Regions from separate parts of the Glutamicibacter endophyticus genome, predicted to be linked through region 1. Evidence: predicted binding sites of a transcription regulator. Region 1 holds the regulator's gene; the other holds the start of a gene.
The links. The regulator HrcA, encoded in region 1, represses chaperone genes, less so after heat shock. The targets are predictions, from matches to a motif close to TTNGCACTCGNNNNNNNCGAGTGCNAA.

Region 1 (6,528 bases):
TCCACCGCTCCTAACGTGGTGTACCGGGTGATGGGCGAAGACAAGCAAATGATCACGGTGACCAACCCGTCGGAATTCCCCGATGGGAAGATCCTCGAGGTGCACGAGCCGATGGTCTCGGCCACCATTTTGGCGCCGAGCGAGTTCATTGGCGCCATCATGGAACTGTGCCAGTCGCGTCGCGGCACCATGGGCGGCATGGACTACCTCTCCGAGGATCGTGTCGAAATGCGCTACCGGCTACCGCTGGCGGAAATCGTCTTCGACTTCTTCGACCAGCTCAAATCCAAGACGCGTGGCTACGCCTCGCTGGACTGGAAGGCCGACGGGGAGCAGACCGCCGACCTGGTCAAGGTCGACATCCTGCTCCAGGGCGACCAGGTGGACGCATTTAGCGCCATCACCCACCGCGATAAGGCGTACGCCTACGGCACCATGATGGCCACCAAGCTACGCGAGCTCATTCCACGCCAGCAGTTCGAAGTGCCGATTCAGGCAGCCATCGGCTCTCGCATCATTGCCCGTGAGAACATTCGAGCGATTCGCAAGGACGTGCTGGCCAAATGCTACGGCGGTGACATCAGCCGTAAGCGCAAGTTGCTGGAGAAGCAGAAGGAAGGCAAGAAGCGCATGAAGATGGTCGGTCGCGTGGAGGTTCCGCAGGAAGCCTTCATCGCCGCACTGTCCTCGGACGAGCCGAAAAAGAAGTAATGCCCTCAGTTCTTCCCGACGGTGACCCGGCACCAGCCGACGGGTTGCTACCCCCCGCGTGCGCCGAAGGCGCCGCGGGGCGTAGCTTCTCCTTCTACGTGCATATTCCGTTTTGCACGGTTCGCTGCGGTTACTGTGACTTCAACACCTACACGGCCACCGAACTCGGATCCGGCGCCTCCCAACTGACCTATGCGCAAACCGTCTCACGGGAAATCGACTTCGCCGAGCAGGTTCTCGAGCGCTCCGGTATTCCGCAACGCACGGTCGATACCGTATTTTTCGGTGGTGGCACGCCCACCCTGTTGCCTGCCGCGGACCTGGTGACCGTGTTGCAGCGCATTGTCCAGCGATTCGGACTGACGCCCGGGGCGGAGGTCACCACCGAGGCCAACCCCGATTCGGTCACTCGTGAGTCGTTGGCCGAATTGGCGGCGGGCGGATTCACGCGCGTGTCCTTCGGCATGCAGTCCGCGGTACCCCACGTGTTGCAGGTTCTGGAACGGACGCATGATCCGCGCCGATTACCGCAGGTGGTCAGCTGGGCCCGGGAGGCCGGGCTGGAAGTAAGCGTGGACCTAATCTATGGCACACCGGGGGAATCGCTCGAGGACTGGCGCACCAGCATCGAAGCGGCATTGGCCCTGGAGCCGGACCATATCAGTGCCTATGCGTTGATCATTGAGGAGGGCACCAAATTGGCGGCCCAGATCCGCCGCGGTCAAGTGCCGAATATCGACGATGACGATCATGCCGAGAAGTACCAGCTGGCGGACGAGCTTTTTGCCGGCGGCGGGTATGGCTGGTACGAGGTCAGTAACTGGGCGCGCGAACCACGATTTGCTTGCGACCACAATCTCGCCTACTGGAAGGGTGGGGATTGGTGGGGTGCCGGCCCGGGCGCTCACTCCCATGTCGGCGGTCTGCGCTGGTGGAATGTGAAGCATCCGGCGGCTTATCAGCAGCGGATCGACGCGGAAATTTCTCCCGGCGCCGGACGCGAGTTCCCCGATGCTGAGGCCGTGGAGCTCGAACGCACCATGCTTTTGACGCGGCTATCCAGTGGGATGCCCTTGGAGCTACTCAGCGGCGAAGCGCGGCAGAACGTGGCCGGGCTCATCGCCGATTCACTGATTGATCCAAAGCAGGCCCTCCAAGGAACGTTGGTCTTAACGCAACGAGGCCGGCTCTTGGCCGACCTCGTAGTACGTCAACTGCTCGGATTCTGAGCAATCGGTGCCCCTGGCGCTACTTGAGCAACCGAAGGTTCATCGAGTAGCGGTAGGGGCGTCCCTTATTAACCTCGATACCGGCACGTGCGCCCATGAGCGTCATGAAGATCCACAACACCACGGCCAGTACGGCAAAAAGCCAGCCCAGCCCGGGAATCAGGGTTAGTACGTTCAGCGCGATCGCCAGCACGGTCAGAGGCAACGCAAAGTTGAAAGCTTCTTTGGCTTCCTGCGCAGTGAACGGTCCCCGGTCGCGATAGACCGCGAAGATCACCGCGGCCGGAATGCAACCGAGAATCAAGCCGAAGTGGGCGAGCATTGCCCATTGGCGGTCTTCGGAGGGAGTCAACGGCTGAGCCGATGTTTTGGATCCCTCGAAATTCGAACCCTTCGACGGATCCGTCTGGCGCATTGACACTGGCACTTCCTCGCGTTGCTGTTGGTTTCTACGCCTAATTCTACGCAGTGTCGCCGGAGAAATCGGGGATATTGCACCCTATTCTCCATTTACTGGGCGATTGTTAGCTAGTTGTAATCTTCGCTGGTGAGGAAATCGATCAGCTCTTCGACACGACCGAGCAACTGCGGTTCGAGTTGTCCGTAATGGGTGACGGCATTCAAGATTTTCGACCAACCGATGCCGATATCTTCGGCCGTCGCATGCGGCCAGCCGAAGCTGCGCAACACGCCGGTTTTCCAATCCGTGCCTTTGGGGATGACCGGCCACGCCGAAATTCCCAGCGTGGCGGGTTTGATCGCCTGCCAGACATCGACGTACGGGTGGCCGAGAATTTTCACGTTTCCGGCCGCGCCGGGCACCTTGAGCGCCTCTTGGACGATGCGTTGTTCTTTCGTGCCCTCGATCAGGTGATCAACCAGAATGCCCAGACGTCGCTGTGGCGATGGGGCGAACTCGGCGATCGCTCCAGCCAGGTCGTCGACGCCGTGCAGGGGCTCGACAACAATGCCTTCCACGCGCAGGTCATGGCCCCACACCTTTTCGACCAGTTCCGCATCGTGCTTACCCTCGACCCAGATGCGACTGGCGCGGGCGACACGGGCCTTATGCCCGGTGACCGCCACGGAACCGGAGGCAGAGATTTTCTTGCCCGAGCCGGCCGCTGTGCGCGGCTCGATAAGTTCAACCGGTTCGCCCTCGAGCAGAAATCCGAAGCCTGCGGGAAAGGAGCGAGTGCGGCCATGTCGATCTTCAAGCACGATGACGCGCATGCCGCCGGACTTGTCCGTGCGTATGACTTCACCGACCCATCCGCTGTCCACGTCTTCAAGCAGTAGGCCCTTGGCGACGGGCACTTGGCGGAGTTTTCGCGGCTGTGGCGCGCGCAGGTCTTGGGCGCCCCAGGGATAATTGGTCACGAACTGCCTTTCGCTGTGATCGAATACGCGGGAAATCCCATGCTAGCAAGCGTTGAACGTACTAGACTTGGCACTTGAAAGGTTCGAGTGCTAATTCGAGGCGAGGTGGTCCCATGAGTGAGTTGCGTAGGTTGGATGTGCTGCGCGCAATCGTCGAGGACTACGTGCAGTCCCGTGAGCCCGTCGGCTCTAAGGCGCTGTTAGATCGTCATAATCTCGGCGTCTCGGCGGCGACAATCCGCAATGACATGGCGGCCCTGGAAGAGGAGGGGCTGATCGCGGCCCCGCACACCTCTTCGGGGCGTATCCCTACCGAAAAGGGCTATCGGCGTTTCGTGGATCAGATCGAGGAGCTCAAGCCGCTCTCACGACCCGAACGCGACGCCATCAACAAGATTCTCGACGGTTCGCACGATCTCGACGATCTCTTGCGCAGCACCGTGCGCTTGCTCTCACAGTTGACCAATCAGGTCGCGATGATTCAGGTGCCGCATTACGACCTGGCACATTTGAAAAATCTGGAACTGGTGTGGCTGGGTGGATCCCAGGTGCTGATGGTACTTATCACCTCCGACGGCACCGTGGATCAGCGCATGCTGACGGTGGATCGGGTGATTGGTGAAGAAGAGCTCCAACGTTCCAAAATCTGGCTGCTAACCCACTTTGCGGGGCGGCAAATTGCCGACTTGGCACAGGCTGAGTCCGTGCCCGTCCCGGCGGAACTAGACGCGGCTTTTCTCAACGAATTGGTCGACGGTATTTCGGCAATGGCCCTCGCCGCTGGCAAACAGCGTATTGTGATGGCCGGAACCGCGAATTTGGCCCGTTCGGGCAGAGACTTTCCTTTGAGCATTACTCCGGTTCTCGAAGCACTAGAGGAACAGGTTGTATTGCTGAAGCTATTTTCCGAGCTCGAAGCAGATTCACGTGGTGTGGCCGTAGCCATCGGCACCGAGAACCACTACGGCCAGCTACTAGATACCGCGGTCATCGCCACCACCTACAGTAACGATGCCCGCAATAAACTCGGCGTGCTGGGCCCGACGCGCATGAACTATCCCTCGTCGATGGCCGCAGTACGCGCTGTGGCGCGCTATCTTTCGCGTATTTTGACCGGCTAACCCTCGTTGGCCCCTACACTCAACGTATGACCCCTGCAGAAAGGATGCGGCTTCACCGTGAGCACGCACTATGAAACCCTTGGCGTGGCCAAGGACGCGACCGGACAGGAAATCAAGAGCGCGTACCGCAAACTTGCGCGCAAGCTGCACCCGGACGTGAACCCGTCTCAGGATGCCGCTGAGCAGTTCAAGCTGGTAACCCGAGCCTACGAGGTGCTCTCCGATGAGCAGAAGCGCGCCAACTACGACGCGACCGGCGATGAAAACGGCAACGGCCAGCAAGGCTTCGGCGGTGGCGGTTTCGGTGGCTTCGGGGATATCTTCGAGCAGTTCTTCGGAGGTGCCGGTGGCCAGCAGGGCCCGATGTCGCGTACCCAGCCAGGGCGTGACGCGCTGATCACCGTCACCATCGACCTGGAGGACGCGGTCAAGGGCACCGTGTACCCGCTGGAGATGGAATCGGCTGTCACCTGTAAGGTCTGCAACGGCTCCTGCTGCCGCGAAGGCACCAGCCCGGTGACCTGCTCGATCTGCCACGGCGCCGGTCAAGTGCAGCGCCCGGTGCGCTCCTTCTTGGGTCAGATGATGACCGTCGAAACCTGTGCCGCCTGCCGCGGCTACGGCACCACCATCCCGGACCCCTGCGTGGAGTGCAACGGCGAGGGCCGCGTGCGCGAGCATGTGTCCAAGCAACTGAACATTCCGGCCGGTGTGGCCTCGGGTACCCGCATCCAGCTCCGTGGTCAGGGCGAGGCCGGCCCGGGCGGTGGCCCGAACGGCAACCTGTTCGTGGAAATTGACGTGCGTCGCCACAAGATCTTCGAACGCGACCACAACGACCTGCACGCCAAGATGAGCCTGCCGATGACCGCCGCAGCCCTGGGCTGCGAACTGAAGCTGGAAACCTTCGACGGCGAACAGACCGTGAACGTCGAAGCCGGCGCACAGGACGGGGACACCGTCACATTGCCCGGCTTGGGTGTGCCACGGCTTCGCGGCGGCAAGCGCGGCGACATCGTCGTGCACCTGCAGGTGGTGACCCCCACCAAGCTCGACGCCGCCCAGCGCGACCTGCTCGAACAGCTGGCTAAGCTCCGTGGTGAGGAGATGACCGCCGGTCAGGTCGAACAGTCCGGCGGCATGTTTGCCCGCCTGCGCGACAAGCTCCACCAGCGCTAACGGCTAGCCAATGAGTAACCAGAGCTTCACCATCGACCCCGAGCAGGCCAGTGGTGCCTCCGTGGGCGATACCCTTGAGCTCACCGGGGCCGAGGCCCACCACGCGGCCACGGTCAAGCGGGCCGCGCCCGGCGAGCAGCTCGATCTGCTCGACGGGCGCGGTACCCGGCTGACCGTGAGCGTGCTCGAGGTCGGGCGTGAGCTCCTGAGCGTCCGTGTGGAGCAGGTGGAGCGTGAACCTGCACCGGCGATCCCGATTTCGCTGACGCAGGCGCTGGCCAAGTCGGACCGCGACCTGCAGGCAGTCGAAGCCGCCGTCGAATTGGGGATCAGTCAGGTCCAGCCCTGGCAGGCCGAACGCTCCATCGTGCGCTGGAATCAAGCAAAGGCGGCCAAGGGCCAGGCGAAATGGCAGGCTCAGGTCCGCGCCGCGCAGAAACAGTCCCGGCGCACACATGAACCCTCGGTGCAGCCGCTGTGCAACTCGAAGCAACTCGAAGCGCAGATTGCCGAGCACGTGGCGGCCGGTGAGCTGGTGATCGTGTTGCACGAGGCCGAGCAGCGGGCGCTGTCCGAGGTGGTGAGCCAATGGCTCGGTGCCGACACGGAGGGCGGCGCCATCCGACTGATCGTGGGTCCCGAAGGGGGCATCTCGGATGCGGAGATTGAGCGTTTTACCGCCGCCGGAGCCATTCCCGCGTTATTGGGTCAGCATGTGTTGCGTGCCTCGACTGCTGGACCGGCCGCACTGGTGCTGATCCGACACCTACTCGGCGAACTCTAGTCTTCGGATTTGGGGCCGACGGTGAAATCGCTGGTCACCGTCGCGACATGGGCCATGGACCCCTGATTTTGTCCCCACAGGGTCAAGCGGTACCGGCCCTTTTCGAGCCGCTGGCGGATGCTGA
Region 2 (6,528 bases), 590 kb from region 1:
CAGGCACGCTTCGATCACCGAGCCGTGATCGGAGATCCACTGTGCTTCGGCATCCTCTGGGATGGCTTCGTGGGGGAGACCGGGGCCGAGCTTGACCGCCACCTTGTATCCGTCATCGACTAGCTGTTCAACAAAGGACAGGGGAGGGGAGAAGGCCTCGGGGTCGAAGAGGCGCCGGGTGGAACCGCGGCGCTCTTCGCGGCGGGCCGGGTCAAGCCAGACGCCGTCGATTCCGTCCAGGTTCACTTCTTCGGCGCGCGAATGCACTACGCGCGCGTTCTCGAAGGGCATGAGGTTGAGGGTGGCCGCGGCTGCGGTGGTTTCATCGAGTTCCACGGCGGTGACTTCGAGCCCGGCGCTGGCCAGCGCAATGGAGTCCGCACCGATGCCGCATCCTAGATCGGCTACGTGTTGGGCTCCGGCCTCGGTGAAGCGCCGCGCATGCAGCCCGGCGATGGTTAGTCGCGTGGCCTGTTCCAGTCCGGCGGGAGTAAAGATCAGCGAGTCGGCAAAGGGGCCGAATTTCACCCGGGCGCGGAAGCGCAGTTGAGCCTGTGCGAGAACCGCGCGCACCACGTCGGGGTCGTGTCCAGCCTTGCGGAGCTTCTCATTGACGGTCCAGGCCGCGTCCTTGGACCCCACCGAAGAAGGGTCAATGGTCGCTAGCAACTCCCACCCGGCTGGGCTGAGCAGGGCGGCGAACTGGTCTTTGAGCGTGGGGTCGTTGGAAGCCTGGGCCATGTTTCCAGCCTATCGGAGTCGCGGGGCCCAGAGCGCCGCGAAATATTACGCAATTGTGTCGCTGGCGATTCATCGTGTTCCATGACCCAAAAACATAAGCGACTTCACGAGACTACTTCTGAAATGCTTCTTGAATAGGTGAAATATGTGAAAAGTCAGAGCAAGCATTGCTAATGCTTCACTTGGGTGAGCATTAGTAAATGCGTCACATTTCATGATCAATGTATCGGACTGAACGGAGCATCCAGCCGCTGGCTGTATCGTGCACCGTCGCTTCGGGCCGCGCTCTGACTGTTGCGGCACCTTCGGGCTCTTGAGCTCGCTGCGCCGCGCCGCCACCCCTGTGATTCAAGTCGCAAGAGCCCCTCGCTTTGGTGTTCCATATCACCGTGAGCAAAGTAATTCTGGATCAGGACCACGCGCCGGCCGAGCAATCGCCGGACGCGAACCCAAGCGCAACGACGCGCCAACGGCCCGCAGGGGCCTCCGAACTCAAGCGAGGCCTCAGCAGCCGTCACCTGCAAATGATCGCCATTGGCGGTTCCATCGGCACCGGCCTCTTCGTGGCCTCGGGTGGCAGCATTGCCGCCGCCGGTCCCGGCGGTGCACTGGTTGCCTTCGCCGCGGTCGGCCTCATGGTCTTCCTGCTGATGCAGTCGCTGGGGGAGATGACCGCCAAGATTCCGGTGGCCGGCTCCTTCCAAACCTTCGCCACCCGCTTCGTCTCACCCTCCTTCGGGTTCGCGATCGGCTGGAACTACTGGTTCAACTGGGCGATCACCGTGGCCGCCGAACTGGTGGCCGCAGGCATTGTGATGGACTTCTGGCTGCCGCAGGTTCCCGGATGGGTCTGGGCCGGTGTCTTCCTCGCCCTGCTGACCGGACTGAACGCCCTCTCGGCCAAGGCCTTCGGCGAAGGCGAATTCTGGCTGGCCATGATCAAGGTCGTCACCGTGGTGGTCTTCCTGGTGGCCGGCACACTGATGATCTTCGGCATCATCGGCGGACAAAGTGACCCGCTGGGTAACTGGCGCGACGCCAAGGACGTCTTCCACGGTGGCTGGCTCTCGATCATCTCCGTGTTCATGATCGCCGGCTTCTCCTTCCAGGGCACCGAACTGGTCGGCGTGGCCGCCGGCGAGGCGAAGAACCCGCGCCGTGAAGTACCCAAGGCCATCCGCAAGGTGTTCTGGCGCATCATGATCTTCTACATCGGCGCCATCTTCGTCATCGGCTGCTTGGTTCCGCTCACCGACCCGAGCCTGCTCTCCAGTGGGGAAACCGACGTAGCTTCCTCGCCATTCACCCTGGTCTTCGAGAACGCCGGCATCGCCTTCGCCGCCGCCTTGATGAACGCCGTGATCCTGACCGCGATCCTTTCGGCCGGTAACTCCGGGCTCTACGCCTCCACCCGCATGCTCTACTCGATGGCGCTGGACGGTAAGGCCCCGAAGGCCTTCGGCAGGCTCAACCGTCGCGGCGTACCGATGACCGCGCTGATGGCGACCGCCGCCGTGGGACTCTTCGGCTTCCTCACCGCGCTGGTCGGTCAGGGTGCCGCCTACGCCTGGCTGCTGAATGTTTCGGGTCTTTGCGGCTTCATCGTCTGGGTCGGTATCGCGATCTCGCACTACCGCTTCCGCCGTGGCTACATTGCCCAGGGTGGAGATGTGCGCGACCTGCCCTACAAAGCCTCGTTCTTCCCGCTCGGCCCACTGGTGGCCTTCGCGATGCTGCTGATCGTCATCGCCGGTCAGAACTACGAGGCCGTACTGGCCGGCCGTGGCCTGGAAGTACTCTCCGCCTACATCGGCCTGCCGGTCTTCCTGGCCCTGTGGATCGGTCACCGCCTGGTGACCAAGTCCAAGATGGTTACGCTCTCCGCGATGGACCTGAGCTCCCCGGCGGATATCGACGAACCGGCGGAATCCGCACGTCGCTAACGCCTCCACTTGGCTGCGGCTTTCGGTAGCCGCGGCGCTCGCCGGACACGACACGGGCCGAGCATTAGCACTCACCTTGACCGAGTGCTAATGCTCGGCCTAAAGTCATCCATAGGTGCCGCGCATGCAAATGCGCGCACACCGCCTGACTGGATACCGCCAACTGGCACCGCGACGACGGTTGGTCCAATGCCATAGGGCGCTTTCCCTACAACCATTGGTTCATACACGAAAAGGAGAGACCGTGTCCGTCTCCATCAAGCCGCTCGAAGACCGCATTGTCATCAAGCAGGTCGAAGCCGTCACCACCACTGCATCGGGCCTCGTGATCCCGGACTCCGCCAAGGAGAAGCCGCAGGAGGGCACCGTTGTAGCCGTGGGCCCGGGTCGCGTCGACGACAACGGCAACCGCATTCCGCTGGACGTTGCCGAGGGCGACGTTGTGCTCTACTCCAAGTACGGTGGCACCGAGGTCAAGGTCGGCGCCGAGGAGTACCTGGTGCTCTCGGCTCGCGACGTGCTGGCCGTCGTCGTTAAGTAACGACGCACCCCACATAAACCGACCAAGCCCCGCGATCCGCACCCTACGAAGCGGTGCGGGGCTTGGCGTCGTTTAGGACCTCTAGCATTCAGGAGTCAATGCATGGCTAAGCAGCTAGCATTCAACGAGGAAGCGCGCCGCGCCCTCGAAGCGGGCATCGACAAGCTCGCAAACACCGTGAAGGTCACCCTCGGCCCACGCGGCCGTAACGTGGTGCTCGCCAAGACCTGGGGCGCCCCGACCATCACCAACGACGGCGTGACCATCGCCCGCGATATCGATCTCGAAGATCCCTACGAGAACCTTGGCGCGCAGCTGGCCAAGGAGGTCGCCACCAAGACCAACGACGTCGCCGGCGACGGTACCACCACCGCCACCGTGCTCGCCCAGGCACTGGTCCGCGAGGGCCTGAAGAACGTGGCCGCCGGCGCGGCCCCGGGCGAGATACGCAAGGGCATCGAGCTGGCCGCCGAGGTCGTCTCCCAGGCACTGGCCGCCAACGCCGTGGCCGTGGAGGACAAGGTGGCCAACGTGGCCGCCATCTCCGCACAGTCCGAGGAAATCGGTGACCTGCTCGCCGAGGCCTTCAAGACCGTGGGCACCGACGGTGTGATCACCATCGAGGAATCCTCCACCACAGCCACCGAGCTCGTGGTCACAGAGGGCATGCAGTTCGACAAGGGCTACCTCTCGCCGCAGTTCGTCACCGACGTCGAGCGTCAGGAAGTCGTCCTCGAAGACGCACTGATCCTGATCAACCCGGGCAAGATCGGTACCGTGGCAGAATTCCTGCCGTTGCTGGAAAAGGTGCTCGAAACCAAGAAGCCGCTGCTGATCATCGCCGAGGACGTCGAGGGCGAAGCCCTGTCTACCCTGGTGGTCAACAAGCTGCGCGGCCTGCTGAACGTGGCAGCCGTGAAGGCTCCGGGCTTCGGCGACCGCCGCAAGGCCATGATGCAGGACATCGCGATCCTCACCGGCGCCCAGGTTGTCTCCTCGGAGCTCGGCCTGCAGCTGGACCAGGTCGGCACCGAGGTGCTCGGCTCGGCCCGCCGCGTGACCATTACCAAGGACTCGACCACCATCGTCGATGGTGCCGGTACCGAGGAAGATGTTAACGACCGCGTCGCCCAGCTGAAGGCAGAGCTGAACCGCACCGATTCGGAGTGGGACCGCGAGAAGCTCTCCGAGCGCCTGGCCAAGCTCGCCGGCGGCATCGGTGTGATCAAGGTTGGCGCTTCCACCGAGGTGGAGCTCAAGGAGCGTAAGCACCGCATCGAGGACGCCGTGGCTTCGACCCGCGCCGCTCTCGAAGAGGGCATCGTCGCCGGTGGCGGTACCGCCCTGGTCGACGCGCTGAAGGCGCTGGATTCCGACGCCTCGGTGACCGGTCTGGACGGCGACGTCGCCGCAGGTGTGGCCATTGTGCGCCGCGCCCTGGTGCAGCCGCTGTTCTGGATCGCCTCCAACGCCGGTTTCGACGGCGCCGTGGTGGCCTCCAAGGTGGCCGAACTGCCCGCCAACGAGGGCTTCAACGCCCGCAGCGGCCAGTACGAAAACCTGCTGCACGCAGGCGTCATCGACCCGGTCAAGGTCACCCGTTCGGCTCTGCGCAACGCCGCCTCCATTGCGGCGCTCGTGCTGACCACCGAAACCCTCGTGGCCGAAAAGCCGGAGGAGAACGCTGAGGAAGGCCACGGCCACGCCCACTAGGCGGTCGTGACCGGCCGGTCATAAATCCAATCAACGGCGGCAAGTCGGCGATGCACCACGTCATCGCGGGCTTGCCGCCGTTGTTTTCCGCCAAAGATCACGAATTGGTAAACTTGTGGGTTGGATCGCCTCGTGGGGAGGCGTACCGCACACCCGCCGCCTGCCAGAAAGCCACAACGTGAGAGAGCCGAGCACCTCGACGCCGACCCGTCCCGTAGCTTCCACACACCGTAGCGACGTGCAGGGCCTGCGTGCCCTCGCCGTGCTGCTGGTCATGTGCTACCACATCTGGTTCTCCCGTGTCTCCGGCGGGGTCGACGTCTTCCTGATGCTCTCGGCCTTTTTTCTCACCGGCTCACTGTTGCGCGCCGCACAGCGCGGGCAACGCCTGAACCTGCCGGCCCACTGGGCCCGACGCTTCGGCCGCCTGATCCCGCAGGCCGCCCTGGTGATCGCGGTGACCGCCGTGGCCAGCTGGTGGCTGCTACCGAGCCAACGCTGGCCCGACATTATCGATCAGGGCCGCGCCAGCCTGCTCTACCGGCAAAACTGGTTCTTGGCCGACACCAGCGTGGACTACTACGCCTTCAACAATCTCTCGGCCTCCCCGCTGCAACACTTCTGGTCACTCTCCGTCCAAGGGCAAATCTTCATCCTCTGGCCGCTACTTATCGGTCTGGCCGTGCTGCTCTGGAGACTCACCGCCCGCAAGATCCCGCTGGCGCTCATCGCCGGGGGAGTGTTCGGGGCCGTCCTCCTCGCCTCGCTGAGCTTCTCCATTCGGCTCACCAACGCCGACCAGCAGCTGGCCTACTTCCACACCGGCACCCGGCTCTGGGAGTTCGCCCTCGGCTCGCTGCTGGCCATCGCGCTCCCGTTGCTCCAAAAGCTTCCCGAGGTGCTGCGCCGCTATGCCGGCTGGGCCGGGCTGGCCGTGCTGGTCAGCTGCGGTGCCTGGCTGGATGTGCAGGGACGCTTCCCGGGCTACTTGGCCCTGGTGCCGACGCTGGCCGCCGCCGCGTTGATCATCGCCCCGGCCGCCGCGGAGAAGCGCAACCCGGCCTACCTGCTTTCCTTCGGGCCGCTGGTCCGCCTCGGCGACCTGTCCTACGGGATGTACCTCTGGCACTGGCCGCTGCTGGTGATCACCCTCGAACTGCTCGGGGTGCCGCAGCTCGGTGCCTTCTCCGGCCTGGCGATCATTCTGGCCGCCATCGGGCTGTCCTGGTTGAGCACCCGCTATGTCGAGAAGCCGGTGCGAAGCTTCAGCGAACAGCCCGGCGGGCACTTCTCCTGGCGCCCGGTGGGCCGCCAGGTCATCGCCGCCGGACTGGCCGTGCTGCTCGCCGCGGTGCCGCTGGCCGCCTGGCAGCAGTCGCTGGATCACCGGGCCGCGATCGCCGCCTCGCAGTCGCCGATCACCGATAACCCCGGGGCCGCCGCCGAGGCCAACTGGCAGCCCGAACGCACCGCGCTGACCCTGCCGCTGGGCACCGAATTGGATGACCAGTGGCAAAGCCCGGGCATCGACTGCCTGCCCGGCCCGGCACCCGAGGACGACCGGCTGGCCGAATGCCGCCAGTCCCCGGA

Region 2: a site for HrcA is predicted at 2,749-2,775, ahead of groES (co-chaperone GroES). Genes of this name have one in related genera too.

Annotation. Positions count from the first base shown of each region.
Region 1 covers NZ_CP174200.1:1,822,056-1,828,583, reverse strand. The annotation lists gene lepA (translation elongation factor 4) at 1-711, shown strand, start outside; gene hemW (radical SAM family heme chaperone HemW) at 711-1,940, shown strand; gene ACJD00_RS08530 (DUF4870 domain-containing protein) at 1,960-2,355, opposite strand; gene ACJD00_RS08525 (DUF3097 domain-containing protein) at 2,469-3,320, opposite strand; gene hrcA (heat-inducible transcriptional repressor HrcA) at 3,434-4,441, shown strand; gene dnaJ (molecular chaperone DnaJ) at 4,499-5,620, shown strand; gene ACJD00_RS08510 (16S rRNA (uracil(1498)-N(3))-methyltransferase) at 5,631-6,404, shown strand; gene ACJD00_RS08505 (GerMN domain-containing protein) at 6,401-6,528, opposite strand, start outside.
Region 2 covers NZ_CP174200.1:2,413,507-2,420,034, reverse strand. The annotation lists gene ACJD00_RS11230 (THUMP-like domain-containing protein) at 1-741, opposite strand, end outside; gene ACJD00_RS11225 (amino acid permease) at 1,131-2,684, shown strand; gene groES (co-chaperone GroES) at 2,929-3,225, shown strand; gene groL (chaperonin GroEL) at 3,328-4,938, shown strand; gene ACJD00_RS11210 (acyltransferase family protein) at 5,117-6,528, shown strand, end outside.